One region of the Paraburkholderia flava genome, then DNA from elsewhere that is predicted to be linked to it. Evidence: riboswitches for the same ligand, from Rfam matches in the RefSeq annotation. Region 1 holds a riboswitch; the other holds the start of a gene.
What was found. A riboswitch is a leader RNA that binds a small molecule or an ion and turns the genes downstream of it on or off. The one in region 1 is predicted to bind thiamine pyrophosphate.
Positions count from the first base shown of each region.

Region 2: another riboswitch for thiamine pyrophosphate. It lies ahead of E1748_RS30675 (FAD-dependent oxidoreductase); the one in region 1 lies ahead of thiC (phosphomethylpyrimidine synthase ThiC).

Region 1 is NZ_SMRO01000002.1:1,008,588-1,016,594, forward strand. Features, by position in the region: gene E1748_RS15965 (L-lactate permease) at 1-789, opposite strand, end outside; gene E1748_RS15970 (hypothetical protein) at 1,495-1,944, opposite strand; gene E1748_RS15975 (glycine zipper 2TM domain-containing protein) at 2,222-2,434, opposite strand; gene E1748_RS15980 (MFS transporter) at 2,829-4,190, shown strand; gene thiC (phosphomethylpyrimidine synthase ThiC) at 4,271-6,202, opposite strand; TPP riboswitch at 6,295-6,414, opposite strand; gene E1748_RS15990 (DUF1223 domain-containing protein) at 6,595-7,461, shown strand; gene E1748_RS15995 (cytochrome b/b6 domain-containing protein) at 7,505-8,007, shown strand, end outside.
Region 2 is NZ_SMRO01000005.1:55,559-63,565, reverse strand. Features, by position in the region: gene thiE (thiamine phosphate synthase) at 1-320, opposite strand, end outside; gene E1748_RS30685 (thiazole synthase) at 317-1,153, opposite strand; gene thiS (sulfur carrier protein ThiS) at 1,189-1,386, opposite strand; gene E1748_RS30675 (FAD-dependent oxidoreductase) at 1,448-2,623, opposite strand; TPP riboswitch at 2,808-2,919, opposite strand; gene E1748_RS30670 (ABC transporter ATP-binding protein/permease) at 3,214-4,965, shown strand; gene E1748_RS30665 (SDR family NAD(P)-dependent oxidoreductase) at 4,962-5,744, shown strand; gene E1748_RS30660 (hypothetical protein) at 6,132-6,692, shown strand; gene E1748_RS30655 (response regulator) at 6,845-7,609, shown strand; gene E1748_RS30650 (flagellar basal body L-ring protein FlgH) at 7,671-8,007, opposite strand, start outside.

The sequences.
Region 1 (8,007 bases):
GATCGTGAGAATCAGCGACACCAGCGACGACAGCACGTCAGTCAGGCTGTAGTTGACGTAGTTAGACGTGACGAACTGCGTGAGCGCGAAGCTCGCGCCCGACACCAGCAGCACCGGCCACACGCGCAGCATGTTGCGAAAGCCCGCGTAGACAGCGATCACGTAGAACGGCAGCAGCAGCGCGAAGAACGGCAACTGGCGGCCGACCATTTTCGCGAGCGCATCGGTCGGCAGATGGGTCACTGCGCCGAGCACGGTGATCGGCACGCCGAGTGCGCCGAACGCGACCGGCGCGGTGTTGAAGATCAGTGTGAAGGTCAGCGCCTCGAGCGTCGGGAAGCCGAGCAGGATCAGCAGCGAACTGGTGATCGCGATCGGCGTGCCGAAGCCCGAGATGCCTTCGAACAGCGCGCCGAACGAGAAGCCGATCACGACGAGCACGATGCGCCGGTCGTTCGGCAGGTTGTCGATCATCCACATGCGGAACGCCGCGAAGCGCCCCGAGCGCAGCGCGATGTTGTACAGCAGGATCGCGGCGAACACGATCCACATGACCGGCCAGCACGCGAACACCGCGCCCGCGACGACCGAGTTCACGGCGAGCCCGGCCGGAAACTGCCAGCCGAAAATCGCGACCAGCAGCCCCACGACGAGCCCGGCCAGCGATGCCTGCCACGCGGGACGGCGAGCCCAGCCGAGCATGAGCAGCACCGTGAGAATCGGTAGTACCGCGACGAGGAACGACGGCAACAGCGCGTTGCCGATGGGGGTCAACAGTTGATGGAACATCGCGTCTCCTGTCGATTGGATTTGACGCCTTCGCGTTCGCTCCAATCTTGTTCAAAGCTTCGTTGTTGTTCGAATCGACGCTTTGTTTTCGACTTCGGCGCGTCGGTCGGGTCAGGACGGATGGCGGCGGCGTCGTGCAGTCGCACGACGTGGGGTCGCGTATTAAGTAGATAGTGCGGTGTGGCACCTGCCAGCATAGAACCCCCGCGCGTTACGTCAAGGCGGGAAACTACGCGGAAGCGCGACGGGAAGAAACCGGGGGTGTGGATCGTTGCGCGAGGGGGATGAAGGCGCGTGGGTCGTCGAGACAGGTGATAGAGCGGTGGAGTGTGGACGTCGGTGCGTCACGCGGTGGGTGTCGCGTGTGCTGTGGAGGCGGGAAAGAAGCTTAGGGTGTGGCGTGCGGACGCGGGCGTGTCACCCGGCAGGTGTGCCGCGCGTACTGCGTAAGCGGGAACGAAGGTTCGCGTATGGATGCGGGGGCGTCCGGATCCGGAAGAAGTTCTTCGGCGCGCGTGGCACACGCGGCGATGATCGAAGTCGTGAAGAAAGTGCAGAGCACGCGACGGTCTTCGTGAAAACCAGCGCGACGCGGCGCTTACACGAACGAGCCGGACGCGCGCCGCACGATCACGCTAAGCGACGATTGCGCAGCGGACCCTGGCGCGTTCCACTGCAACGCGCCGGTAACCGACGATCAGGCGATCAGTGATGCCAGCCGCGACCGCCGCCACGCCATCCGCGACCACCGCCCCAGCCGAAGCCCAGCGAGATCGACGGACCCCACCACGCCGGACCGCCCCACGAAGGGTACGCAGGATAGTAGCCGGGGTAGTACGCGGGGTAGGCGGGATACGCAGGCGCGACATACACCGGCGGCTGCGCGACTGCGTAGGTGGGCGGCGGCTCGTATTGCTCGTCCGGTGTGGCGACGGGAGGGCGTACTGCCCTCGACGATGCCGAAGGCGGCGGCGGGGCCGGCACGGCCTGCTGCGTCGTGGCGGCCGGCACGGTCGGGTAATAGGTTGCGTAGCCCGGCGAGTAGTAGCCGCCCGGGTAATAACCGTACGGGTAGTAGCAGCCGGAGAGCGAACCGGCCAGTGCCAGCAGGCCGACAGTGCCGACGAGTCTTGGCGTGGCGAAACGGGTGTTCATGACGGAACTCCTTCAATCGGCGCGCGGCGCCGCGAGATCCTCCGAGCTTACGCCCGACGCGCAACGCCCGGGTTGCGAAGCAGTAACCGCATATTTCACGCCGTTGCAAAAAGAGACGCGGCGCATCTGTCGATGGATGCGCCGCGCCGTTGTTTCTTCATTCTCTGTCGACGCCGCGTTCGTTGCGCAACGTATCGACACCGCCTGCGGTACGCGGCGTTCGGGCTCCCTGATTCTGCCTGGCTATATCTGGCTTTGCGCGTCTGTCGCCGCAGGCTTACTTGCCGACCTGATTACCAATCAGACCGCCGGCCGCCGCACCGCCGAGCGTCGACAGCGCATTGCCGCCGATCGCCGCGCCCGCCACGCCGCCGACGCCCGCGCCGATGGCCGTATCGCGTTGCCGCGTGGTCATGCCGTCGCACGCCGCTAGACTGGTGACGACCGCTGCGATCGCCGCAAACGTACCGATTCGACGAATCGTCTTCATGATGAGCCTCCTTCCTCGATGGTTCTGGATTCCGGAGCGCAGGACGCCCCTGTTAATCCCATCGTAGCCGCGTGCGTCGCGTCGCGCGGTTTCCAGTTGTGTGCGCTTGTCAGGGAAATGTTGGTTTGGTAAGGGGATGTTTCCGGACGGAACCAGCGGCCCGGCCAGGCAGTATGAGCCCGCGTAAACCCGCGGGTTATCCCCCGTTGACCCGTCGCTTACGTCTTCGCTACAGTGCGGCATCGTGTTCGTTATATGAATCGTTGTTCTTATATAGAACTTTTTGAGGCGGCCGATTTCACCGCATGCGTCGGTATCATTCACCGGTCCAGGCCCGGCACGGATGCAACAGAGACGGCACTGTCGCGTGCCGTCAGAACGAAGTGGAGGAGACGTGAACCAGCGCCCTGTCGTCGATGTGCAGACGTTCATCAACGAGCACCCGTTCTCGGGTTTCCAGTGGCTCATCTTCGCGATGTGTTTCGCGATCGTGCTGCTGGACGGTTTCGATACCGCCGCGATCGGTTTCATCGCTCCTTCGCTGGTCAACGAGTGGAGCATCAGCAAGCCCGCGCTCGCACCGGTGCTGAGCGCTGCGCTGTTCGGTCTCGCGTGCGGCGCGCTGGTGTCCGGTCCGCTGTCCGACCGGCTTGGCCGGCGCGCGTTGCTGACCGGTTCAGTCGGCCTGTTCGGTGTCGCGTGTTTCGCATCGTCGTTCTCGGGCAATCTGTCTGAGCTGACCGCGTTGCGTTTCGTCACCGGCGTTGGGCTCGGCGCGGCGATGCCGAACGCGGTGACGGTGATCGGAGAGTTCTGTCCCGATCGTCGTCGCGCGACGCTGATCAATCTGATGTTCTGCGGCTTTCCGCTCGGGGCTGCATGCGGCGGCTTTCTCGCCGCATGGATGATCCCGCATTGGGGCTGGCGTAGCGTGCTGCAACTGGGCGGCGTGGTGCCGCTCGTGTTGACGGTTCTGCTGCTGCTCAAGCTGCCCGAGTCGGTGCGTTATCGCGTCGCGAAAGGGCATCCTGCCGAGCTGATTCGCGCGACGCTCGCGCGCATTTCATCGGCAGCATCGGAAGCCGGATCGTTCACGATGACCGAGACGGTAGCGCACGTCGAAGGCCGCAGCGGCATGCGCGTGGTCTTGTCGCGCGATTACATCGTCGGCTCGGTGATGCTGTGGTTCGCGTACTTCATGGGGCTCGTGATCTTCTACGCGTCGATCAACTGGATGCCGATCCTGTTGAAGGAAGCCGGCCTGAATCCGCAGCGCGCGACGCTGATCTCCGCGCTGTTCCCGCTCGGCGGTGTCGGTGCGGTGCTGTGCGGCGTGCTGATGGATCGCTTCAACGCGAACCGGATCGTCGCGGTGTGCTATGCGCTGACAGCAGTGAGTGTGTACTGCATCGGCCAGGCGCTCGGCAACGTCGGGCTGCTCGTGTTGACTGTGTTCGCCGCGGGCGTGTTGATGAACACCGCGCAGTCGTCGCTGCCTGCACTCGCTGCTGCGTTCTATCCGACGCAAGGGCGCGGCACCGGCGTCGCGTGGATGCTCGGCATTGGACGCTTCGGCGGTATCGCGGGATCGTTTCTCGTGGCCGAGCTGGCGCGTCGTCACGTGTCGTTCGAGGGAATCTTCGCGACGATCGCGGTCGCGGGTGTCGTATCGTGTGTGGCGCTGCTTGTGAAGCAGGCCGCGCATCCGTCGACGGGCGGTACGAAACCGGTCGGCGCCGAATCGCTTGGGCACTGACGCTGAATGAAACCGTGCGCGCGGACCCATCGGTCCGCGCGCACGGTGAAGCGGAATCTATATCAGCAGCGCATTAACGCTTATTGCCGCTGATAAATCTCCGCTCCCTTCTTCATGAACTCGATCGACTTCACTTCCATTCCTTTCTTCAGCGCTTCGTCGTCGGTCACGCCCTGCTGCGCAGCGAACTCGCGAACGTCCTGCGTGATCTTCATCGAGCAGAAGTGCGGACCGCACATCGAGCAGAAGTGCGCGACCTTCGCGGAATCCTTCGGCAGCGTTTCGTCGTGGAATTCACGCGCCTTGTCCGGATCGAGGCCGAGGTTGAACTGGTCTTCCCAGCGGAACTCGAAGCGCGCCTTGCTCAATGCGTTGTCGCGCACCTGCGCGCCCGGATGGCCCTTCGCCAGATCGGCTGCGTGCGCGGCGAGCTTGTACGTGATGATGCCGGTCTTCACGTCGTCCTTGTTCGGCAAGCCGAGGTGTTCCTTCGGCGTCACGTAGCAGAGCATCGCGGTGCCGAACCAGCCGATCATCGCTGCACCGATGCCCGACGTGATGTGGTCGTAGCCCGGTGCGATGTCGGTGGTCAACGGTCCAAGCGTGTAGAACGGCGCTTCGTCGCACCATTCCAGCTGCAGGTCCATGTTTTCCTTGATCAGCTGCATCGGCACGTGGCCGGGGCCTTCGATCATCGTCTGCACGTCGTGCTTCCACGCGATCTGCGTGAGTTCGCCGAGGGTCTTCAACTCACCAAGTTGCGCTTCGTCGTTTGCGTCGTAGATCGAGCCGGGACGCAGACCATCGCCGAGCGAGAACGCGACGTCATACGCCTTCATGATTTCGCAGATGTCTTCGAAGTGCTCGTACAGGAAACTTTCCTTGTGGTGAGCCAGGCACCACTTCGCCATGATCGAGCCGCCGCGCGACACGATGCCGGTCATCCGCTTCGCGGTCAGCGGCACGTACTGCAGACGCACGCCCGCGTGGATCGTGAAGTAGTCGACGCCTTGCTCGGCCTGTTCGATCAGCGTGTCGCGGAAAATTTCCCATGTGAGATCTTCGGCTTTGCCGTTGACCTTTTCGAGCGCCTGATAGATCGGCACCGTGCCGATCGGCACCGGGCTGTTGCGGATGATCCACTCGCGCGTTTCGTGAATGTGCTTGCCAGTCGACAGATCCATCACCGTGTCGCCGCCCCAGCGGATCGCCCACGTCATCTTGTCGACTTCCTCGCCGATGGAGGAGGTGACTGCCGAGTTGCCGATGTTCGCATTGACCTTCACGAGGAAGTTGCGACCGATGATCATCGGTTCGCTTTCCGGGTGATTGATGTTGTTCGGGATGATCGCGCGGCCGCGTGCGACTTCTTCGCGCACGAACTCGGCCGTGATCGCCGTCAGGCCATTCGGGCCGAACGCACTGGCGCCGAACGCCTGGCCCGGATGCTGGCGACCCATCATCGCGGCGAGTTTTTCGCCGTTCGGGCCGCTCGTTTTCAGGCTCTCAATATACTCGGCACGACGCTGGTTCTCGCGGATCGCGATGTATTCCATCTCCGGCGTGACGATGCCTTTTCGCGCGTAGTGCATCTGCGACACGTTCTTGCCGGCGACCGCGCGGCGCGGCGTGCGGTGCAGGCCCTGAAAGCGCAAGTCGGCGGTGGCGGTGTCGGCGGCGCGCTCACGGCTGAAGTCGCTCGACAGACCCGTCAGCGCTTCCGTGTCGGCGCGCTCTTCGATCCACGCCTGACGCAGCGCCGGCAGACCGGCGCGGATGTCGATTTTCGCTTCGGGATCGGAGTACGGGCCCGACGTATCGTAGACATAGACCGGAGGATTCTTTTCGCCGCCGAAGCTGTCGGGCGTATCGGCCTGCGAGATTTCGCGCATCGGTACGCGGATGTCCGGGCGCGAACCGGTCACGTAGACCTTGCGGGAATTGGGCAGCGGCGCGACAGCGGCTTCGTCGACGTGAGCGTCGGCGGAAAGGAACTTCGGGTTGGCGTTCATGCGTTATCTCCTCTAGCCAGGCAATGTGGGGCGGCTAAGCAGGAGACGAGATGAAGTGAGTCGGGTTTCGCGGGAGGTCTTGCAGGGATAAGCAGCGAAGCCCGTACGCTTCCCTGCGCTGGCATTATCCAGATCAGGTTCAAAGGGTATTTCTCACCCACGTGGCTCACCGCCCGAAGACGATGTGCGACGCAGGACCCCCGCGTTAGCAGCGCACACGATACACCGGCCGGCGGGGGCTTGGCAACCCGTCGCGCTTGGGTTTCTGACGATCGCCTGACGTCATGCCGACGATCGTCTATCGCGTACCGTCTGCAAAAAAATCTTCGCTCCGGCTGTCATAACGACGTTCCTGCACCGACCAACGTTCGGATTCCTCGCAGGAGCACGTCATGTCTATCGTTTCGAGCCGCGGTTTGATTGCGCGGATTTTTCTTGCACGCAACGTTGTGCGCGTTTTTGCGTTGCTTGCCGCGTTCGGTGCTGTCGTCGCGAGCGGGGCCGCGAATGCAGCGGCAGGCCAGTGCATCGCGCACAGCCCCGCGCATCGCGTCGCGCTCGTCGAGCTGTACAGCAGCGAAGGCTGCGACAGCTGTCCGCCGGCCGACCGTTGGTTCGGTCAATGGAAAGAGAGCGGCGTCGCGCAGGGCATCGTGCCGCTCGCGATGCACGTCGATTACTGGAACAGCCTCGGCTGGACCGACCGCTTCTCGCAGCATCGTTTTACCGAACGGCAGCAGAGCCTGACCGATCTCGGCGGCGGCCACACGATCTACACGCCTGAAGTGTTCGTCGCGGGACGTGAGTTGCGCGGCTGGTCGAGTGCGGAGAGTTTCGGTGACCGGGTCAAGCGGATCGTCGGCGAGCCTGCGACGGCGGATGTATCGGTTGCGCTTGCGCCGCGAGTGGGCGGCGCGGCGAATGCAGTCGATATCGACGCGCAGTTCGCGGCGCGTGCATCAAACACATCGCCTGATTCTCTGAACGCCTACGTCGCGGTGTACGAGAACTCGCTCGTCTCGCAGGTCAAGGCAGGCGAGAACAGCGGTGCGACGCTGCATCATGAGCGCGTCGTGCGGCAGTGGATCGGCCCCGTTCCGCTCGCATCCGGACATGCGCAGATTCGCCGCGCACTCGCACTCGACGATCCCGGCGCCACCGCACCCGTCCCGGCGTCGCACTTCGGCGTCGTCGCGTTCGTCGAGAACGCCGCGACCGGCGACGTGCTGCAGGCCGCCGATCTGCCGGCGTGCCAGTAGGCCCCCCACGATCACGAAGGAGCTCACGATGAATCCCTTACCCATGCCCGCGTCCGCGCCGGCACCCACACCGAGCGTGCCGCGCGAGCGCCCGATCCACCCGCGCTGGGTGCGCGTCACGCATTGGCTCAACGCGCTCGCCGCGATCACGATGATGCTGTCGGGCTGGCGGATTTACGACGCGTCGCCGGTATTCGCGGGCTTTTCGATTCCGCCCGCGATCACGCTCGGCGGCTGGCTCGGCGGCGCGCTGCAGTGGCACTTTGCGGCGATGTGGCTGCTCGTGTTCAACGGGCTCGTCTATCTGATCCTGACCATCGCAAGCGGGCGGTTCATGCGCAAGTTCTTGCCGCTGTCGCCGCGTGCCGTACTGCGCGATCTGGTGAGTGCATTGCGCGGCCGGCTGGCGCACGACGATCTGAGTCACTACAACGCGGTGCAGAAGCTCGCATACGTCGTCGTGATCGTCGATCTGGTCGTGCTCGTGCTGTCGGGGCTCGCGATCTGGAAGTCGGTGCAGTTTCCGCTGCTGCGCGAACTGATGGG
Region 2 (8,007 bases), on a different contig from region 1:
ATCCAGTCTTCCGGCAGCGTGCCTTCAAGCTGATAGCGCTCGCCGCCGAGATGCAGCGTCGCGGTGCCGGCCGCCGCTTCGATCACGCCCGCGCCATGCACGAGCCAGCGCGCGACGTGGTCGCCGTGGTGCTGCTCATCCGAGATGACGATCAGGTCGCCGCCGTTCGCATCGTCCGGCGGGGTCAGGCAGATGCGCCACGGCGCGTGCGTCGGCGGCCAGTCGCCGAGTCGCGCGCGGATGCGCTCGGCGGCTTCGGTGAGTTCGTCGGCGGGCGGCCAGAACAGGTCGCGGCCGGACAGCGGCAGAGTCTGCGTCATGCGGCGCTCCCGTCTTGATGCCAGAACGGCATGCCGACTACCGGCGTGCTCGCATGCGCCGTTTCGCGCTCGGCCATCGGACCCGCGACCCACGCGGCACGTCCGGCTTCGGTCGCGAGCGCGAACGCGCTGGCCATCGCCGCAGGATGTGTGGCCTGCGACACCGCCGTGTTCAGCAGCACGCCGTCGAAGCCCCACTCCATCACCTGACACGCGTGCGACGGCACACCCAGCCCCGCATCGACGATCAGCGGCACGTCCGGCAGACGCTCGCGCAGCACGCGCAATCCGTACGGATTCACGACGCCCTTGCCGGTGCCGATCGGCGCGCCCCACGGCATCAGCGCCTCGCAACCCGCGTCGAGCAGACGACGACCGATCACGAGATCCTCGGTGCAATACGGCAGCACCTTGAAGCCGTCTTTCACGAGCAGCGTTGCCGCTTCGATCAAGCCGATCGGGTCGGGCTGCAGCGTGTAGTCGTCGCCGATCAGTTCGAGCTTGATCCAGTCCGTTTCGAAAATTTCGCGCGCCATCTGCGCGGTCGTCACCGCTTCGCCGACCGTCAGGCAGCCGGCCGTGTTCGGCAGTAGCGGCACGCCGTGGCGTTTCAGCAGATCGAAGAAGCCGGCTTCGGCGCCGCCCTCGTTCATCTGCCGGCGCAGCGCGACGGTCACCATGCCGGGCCGCGCGGCGTCGATCGAATCGGACAGCGACTGCAGCGACGGGTAGCGCGACGTGCCGAGCAGCACGCGACTCGCGAACGTCTCGCCGTACAGACGAAGCGCGTCGACGGGCGCCGGGGAAGCAGGAATGGAAGCGAGGGAAGTCATGTTGAATCCTTGCGTCTGACTGTGCGGGGCGCGGCTTAGCCGCCCGCGACGGGTTGCACGACGTCGAGCCGGTCGCCCGGCTGCAGCGCGCGCGCCGCATGCTGCGTGCGCGCGACGAAGTCGCCGTTCAGCGCGACCGCGAACGGCGGCTGCGCGCCCCACGCGGCGAGCGCATCGGCGACGGTCGCGTCGTCGGGCAAGGTCAGCGGCTTCTGGTTGATGTGAATGTTCATGGTGTGTCGGTCGAATGCGGGTCTTCGTTATTGCGTTCGTTATTGCTTGCGGTCATCGGCGTCATGCCGGTTCGCGTGCCGGGTCCGGCTGGCTCAGTGCATCGAGATGAAACAGCTCGCTCCAGCGCGCGTCGCGTTGCCAGTTCGCAAACGTGTCGGTGTCGGCGACACGTCCGTCGAGCAGCGCCGCCGCGAAACGCGCGGCCTCGTCGGCGACTTCCGGCGCGATCATGTAGCCGTGCCGGTACAGGCCGTTCACGCGCAACGTGCGTGCGCCGTTCCACACCAGCGCCGGACGATGGTCGGGCAGCGTCGGCCGGCACTGCGAGTTCAGTTCGAGAATGCGTGCCTCGCCGAACGCCGGATGCACCGAGAACGCAGCGCTCAGCAATTCGAGCGCGGAGCGCACCGACATCGGCGACATGTCCTCGCCTTCCACTTCCGTCGCGCCGATCACGTATAGGTCGTTCTGCTTCGGCGCGATATAGAGCGGATAGCGCGGATGCAGCAGCCGCACCGGACGCGTGAGCCCAATGCCCGGCGCGTGCACCCGCGCGACTTCGCCGCGAATACCGCGCAGCGTCGGCAGCACGGGTTTCGCGCCGAGGCCGCGACAGTCGATCGTGACGTGCGCGTCCGGCATCGCGCGATCGTCGACGGGCGTGTTCCAGTGCAGTTCGACGCCGCGTGCCGCGAGTCCGGCCGCGAGCGCAGAGAGCACCTGACGGTTGTCGAGTTGTCCTTCGCGCGGCAGCAGCCAGCCTTGCGAGAAGCGCCCGGCGAGCGCCGGTTCGGCCGCACCGAGTTGCGTACCGGACAGCGCGACGAAACCACTCCCGTCAGCACCATCGAACCACTCAGCCGGCGCATTCGCGCGCACGCGACGTTCGAACAGCGGAGCCTCGGTGCGATCCGCGTGATGCCACACGACGAGCGTGCCGTTGCGCTGAAAAAACACCGGCTGCGGAAGTTCGGCAAGCAGACGCGGCCAGGTTTCGAGCGACGCGGCGCCGAGTTGCGTGATCAGCAGTTCGGCGCTCGCGGCTTCGGCGAGCGGCGCGAGCATCGCCGCCGCGACCCACGCAGCCGCCTGCGAGCCCGACGCATCGCCGCGCTCGTACAGCGCAACGCGATGCCCCGCCCCCGCGAGATGCCACGCGACGAGCCGTCCGCACAGCCCCCCGCCGATCACCGCGAAATCCGGCCGGTTGGCGGAAACGTGCAAGGCAGCGTTCATCGCGCGACCGCCGGACGAAAGCGCAGCGACAGCGGCACGCAGGCGAAACAAAAGACTGAAGAATAAGCGCTCATCGGTTCCTTTCCGTACGGCGAAAGCGCACGTACCCAAGGACGAAACCGGCGGGCGAGGCCGGCCGGACTGCACCCTTGTGGAGGTGCCGGTCCGGCGGAGAAGGAAGACAACAGGACTTCCGGAAACTTCCCGCGCCGGTATTACCCGGATCGGGTGCGAAGGGTCTCTCTCAGCCTCGCTGCGGCGTGTGGCCAGCGCGCGAAGCACCCCTGTTTCGTCGAAGGTCATTAGACCATAAAACGCCGGACGGTCGCAAACGGGGGGCGGCGCCCTCGGCGGGGAGCCCGGTGTTAGTCACCGGCCGCTGCAAATACGGCGAGTCACGGTGCTCTGGCACAATGCCGTGAACCGAGGCCGCGCGGGCCGGCGCAGTTGCATCGCCGGGCCGCGTAACCATTAAGACTGGCTTAAGCGGGTCGCGTGAGAATCGCCACGTCACGCGCGTCGCGGCAATCGCTGCATCCTGCGACGCGCCACCGCAACCCGCCCTGAGCCGGCACATCATCAGGATGCTCATGACCACCACACTCCCTTCCAGCAGCATCCCGCCGAAAGACGATCGCGTGTCCGCGTGGAGCCTCATCAAGCCGTACTGGGTGTCCGAGGAACGCAAGGTTGCATGGGGGCTGCTCGTCACGATCATCGTGATCAATCTGCTCGTCGTGTGGATCAACGTGCGGCTCAACCGCTGGAACGCCGACTTCTACAACGCGCTGCAGAGCAAGAACGTCCACGACTTCCCGCATCTGCTCGGCATCTTCACTGCGCTCGCGTTCGGCTTCATCATCCTCGCGGTGTACGGCCGGTATCTGCGCCAGATGCTCGGCTTCCGCTGGCGCCAGTGGCTGACCACGCGCTACCTGAACGAATGGCTCGGCGATGCCGCGTTCTACCGGATCGAACGCGACCGCCTTGCGGACAACCCCGACCAGCGGATCAGCGACGACCTGCAATCGTTCGCAACGACGACGCTGTCGCTGACGCTCGATCTGCTCTCGACACTCGTCACGCTCGTCTCGTTCATCACGATCCTGTGGTCGCTCGCAGGCGCGCTGTCGATCACGCTCGGTGGCATGCCGCTGCAGATTCCCGGCTACATGGTGTGGGCCGCCGCGCTGTATGCAGTCGCCGGTTCGCTGATCATCCAGAAGGTCGGTCATCCGCTGGTGTCGATCAACTACCAGCAGCAGCGCGTCGAGGCGGACTTCCGTTTCGGCCTGATCCGGCTGCGCGAGAACGCCGAACAGATCGCGTTCTACGACGGCATGGCAACCGAGAAAAGCAGCGCGCAGGGACTGTTCAGCCGGATCCGCGACAACTGGTGGGCCGTGATGAAGTACACGAAGCGGCTGACGTTCGTGCTGGCGTTCTACGGCCAGATCGCGATCATCTTCCCGCTCGTCGTCGCCGCGCCGCGCTACTTCGCCGGCGCGTTCAGCTTCGGCGTGCTGATGCAGATCTCGCAGGCCTTCGGCACCGTCAGCGATTCGTTCTCGTGGTTCATCAACAGTTACAGCACGTTGGTCGAATGGCGCGCCACTGTGAACCGGCTGCGCGAATTCAAGCGCATCGTCCATGCACCGCGTCTGAAGGAATCGGTGTCGCCGGCCACCGAACACGGCGGCATCAAGCTGCACTACATCGATTCCGTCGGCCTCACCACCAGCGACCTGAAGCTCGCGCTGCCGAACGGCAACGCGCTGTCGACGATCCGCAACGTCGCGATCAAGCCCGGTTCGCGCTGGCTCGTGCGCGGCCCGTCCGGGTCCGGCAAGAGCACGCTGATGCGCGCGCTCGCCGGGTTGTGGCCGTTCGGCGACGGCTCGATCGACGCGCCCGTCGATGCGCGGATGATGTTCATCCCGCAGCAGAGCTATCTGCCGATCGGCACGCTGAAGGCCGCGCTCACCTACCCGTCGCCGGCCAGCACCTTCAGCGACGACGAATGCGCCGAGGCGCTGCGCGTCTGCCGGTTGTCGGAGTACGCGGACCGCCTCGAGGAATCCGGCCACTGGACGCGCATCCTGTCGCCGGGCGAGCAGCAACGTCTCGCGGCTGCGCGCGTGCTGCTGCACAAGCCGGACTATCTGTTCCTCGACGAAGCGACGAGCGCGCTCGACGCGGACAACGAAGCGCGTCTCTATCATCTGTTCACCGAGCGTCTGCCGAAGGCCGCGATCGTCAGCGTCGCACACCGCGAATCGCTGGCCTCGTTCCACGAAGAAACGCTCGAGGTCCAGCGTAGCGACGAGCCGGTCGCCGCATGAGCGACATCGCGCCGCGATCCGCACAACGCGTGGTGCTGATCACCGGCGCGGGCTCCGGCATCGGTGCGGCGCTCGCACGACGGCTCGCGGCACCCGGCGTCTCGCTGATGCTGCACGCACGCGGCGCGGATGCCGATGCGCGGCACCGGCTCGACGCGGTTGCCGTCGACTGCATCGAGCGGGGCGCACTCTGCTCGACCGTCTACGGCGATCTCGCCGAACCGGGCGCGGCCGAACACATCGTCCATCAGACGCTCGCTGCATTCGGCGCACTCGATCAACTCGTCGCGAATGCAGGACATGCTCAACGGCAGACCCTCGGCACACTCGACGCACACACGTTCGCCGATGCATTCGCCGCGATGCCGGCAGCTTTCGCGGCGCTCGTGCGGCGCGCGACACCCGCGCTCGAAACATCGTCGCGCGGTCGGGTCGTCGCGTTGAGTTCGTTCGTCGCGCATCGCTATCGTAGGGACACGCCGTTCGCGGCCACTGCTGCCGCGAAAGCGGCGATCGAGTCGCTTGCAAAAACCGCAGCAGCTGAACTCGCGCCGCACGGCGTCACGGTGAATTGCGTGGCACCCGGTTACACGCGCAAGGATCACGGCCCCAGCGCAGAGAATGCGCCCGCATGGGCCCGCGCCGCGCAGGCGACACCGCTCGGCCACATCGCCGAGCCCGACGACATCGCTGCGCTGATCGCCTTCCTCCTCTCCGACGAAGCGCGTCACATCACCGGTCAGGTGATTCACATCGATGGCGGACTGACGCTCGGTTAATCGCAACCGAACGCTCGCGCGCAAGAAAACCTCCGAAACAAACGGCAAGACCTGGAAAGCATTTGGCTTCCGGACAGGCTGTTCGTCGTTTTGATTTTGCGTCGACCGGCGACGATAGCGATGTGCCCGCGTCATGCGTCACGTGCCGTTTCGTTCGGTACGTCATGCTAGTGACCGCTCATTACCGCTACTGACCGCCACCGGATTCCGCGCTCATGCCGAACCACCGCCTCGCCTGCCGGCCGCCTTTCGCGGCTTCCGCTTTGTCGGCTGCGCGTCGCATCGCACGCTGAGCCGCGACGTCCGATGCGGCTCGCCATACGCCCTGTCTCTTACTCCGTGCCATGTTCCGCGTTGTCACCGCGCCGTCGTCGCTCGTCGTGCAGCGTGCGCCTCTCGGCCGCGCTGGTGCTCGTCATCGCGACGCTCACGCTGAACGGCTGCGCCTGGACGCTGATCTCGATCGTCGATGCGACCGGCTCGGTGATCCAGGCGGGCTACGCGGCCGCGACGCATTACTCGTCGCCGGCCTACGTCACGGGCAAACCGCTCGACGTGCCGCACGTCTGCATCGAACTGAACCAGACCGTCACGACCGGAGACTTCGTGCCTGCGCTGCAGACGGTGCTGACCGAGCGCGGCGTGCACTCCGATCTGTACAACCCCGGCACGTCGCCGCCCGGCTGCGAAGCGCTGCTGGTCTACGCGGCGGCGATCGATTACGGACAACGCGCGTTCAGCGAGCAACCCACCGCCTATCTGTCGACGATCGACCTGACCTTGCTCCAGCGCGGTCATGTTGTTGTGACCGCGCGTTACGAGACACGCGGCCTTGCGACCGATCGTTTTTCGACTGCCTCGGTGAAGCTCGGCGGGTTGATCTCGAAGATGGTGGTCGACCGGCATGAGCAGGACAAACCCGCGCTGCAGGCGTCGCGCAACGATTGAAGCACGCATGAAACGCAGCGCACCGGCGATCCTCGCGCCGGCTCGCGAAGTCTTGACGTCGTGCGTTTTGCTTCGGCAAACGCGCACCGAGGAAAGAAAACGAAAGATTTGCGTGCTTCCGGCACGCGTCCTCATCACTTAGGATTTCCTGCATGAGCCAACATATCCTGCTTGTCGACGACGATTCCGTGGTGCGCGACGTCACGCGCGAATATCTGCAGGCGCGCGGCTACGCGGTGTCGGTGCTGCACGATGGCCTCGCGTTGCAGCGCCGTCTGCAGATCGAGCGACCCGCGCTCGTCGTGCTCGACATCATGATGCCGGAGCTGGATGGCATCAGTGCGCTGCGCGCATTGCGTGCGAGCGGCGACGACATCCCGGTGATCCTGCTCACCGCGCGTAACGACGTGATCGATCGCGTGATCGGCCTCGAACTCGGCGCCGACGATTATCTCGGCAAGCCATTCGATCCGAGCGAGCTGGTCGCGCGCATCCGCACGGTACTGCGACGACGCGGCAACCCGGTGTCGAGCGCGCCGGAAAGTCGTGCGCCGTATCGCTTCGGTCCGTACGAAGTGAATTTCCCCGCACGCGAACTGCGTCGCGACGACGAACGCATTCCGCTGCGTTCAAGCGAGTTCGCGATCCTCAAGCTGTTCGTCAATCACGCGATGACGATCCTCACGCGCGCGCAGATCATCGAGAAGCTGTACGGCCACGGTGGCGCGTATCGGAACCGCAGTCTCGACGTGTCGATCTGGCGTCTGCGGCGGTTGATCGAAACCGATCCGTCGGAGCCGCGTTACGTGCAGACGGTGTGGGGGCACGGGTACGTGTTCGTCCCGCAAGGTGAAGTGGGATTCGCGGAACGCTATGTCGATGCGCCCGAAGTTGCGCAGCAGGCTGCGCAACCGTAACTCGTCATTGGCAGAAGCACAAAGAAGAGGGGCGGCACCAGCCGCCCTTTTTGCTTGCCGCCTAGAACGTCAGCACGCTAAGAAACAGCCGCTGCAGCCAGCCCATCGTCGTCGAATCGGCGAGCATCCCCTCACCCGCCTGCTCGATCTTCGCATTTGCGACCTTGCTCGAATCGACGAAGTTGCCCGCCTCGACATCCTTCGGATTCACGACACCCGATAACCGCAGTCGATCGTGATTGCCGTTCATCGCGATGATCTTCTCGCCCGACACGACGAGGTTGCCGGTCGGCATCGTACCGATCACCGTCACGGCGAGCGTGCCCGACATGCCGGTCGTATCCGAGACGCTGCCCTGCCCCTTGAACGTCGTGCTCGCCGAGCCGATGTTGAACAGC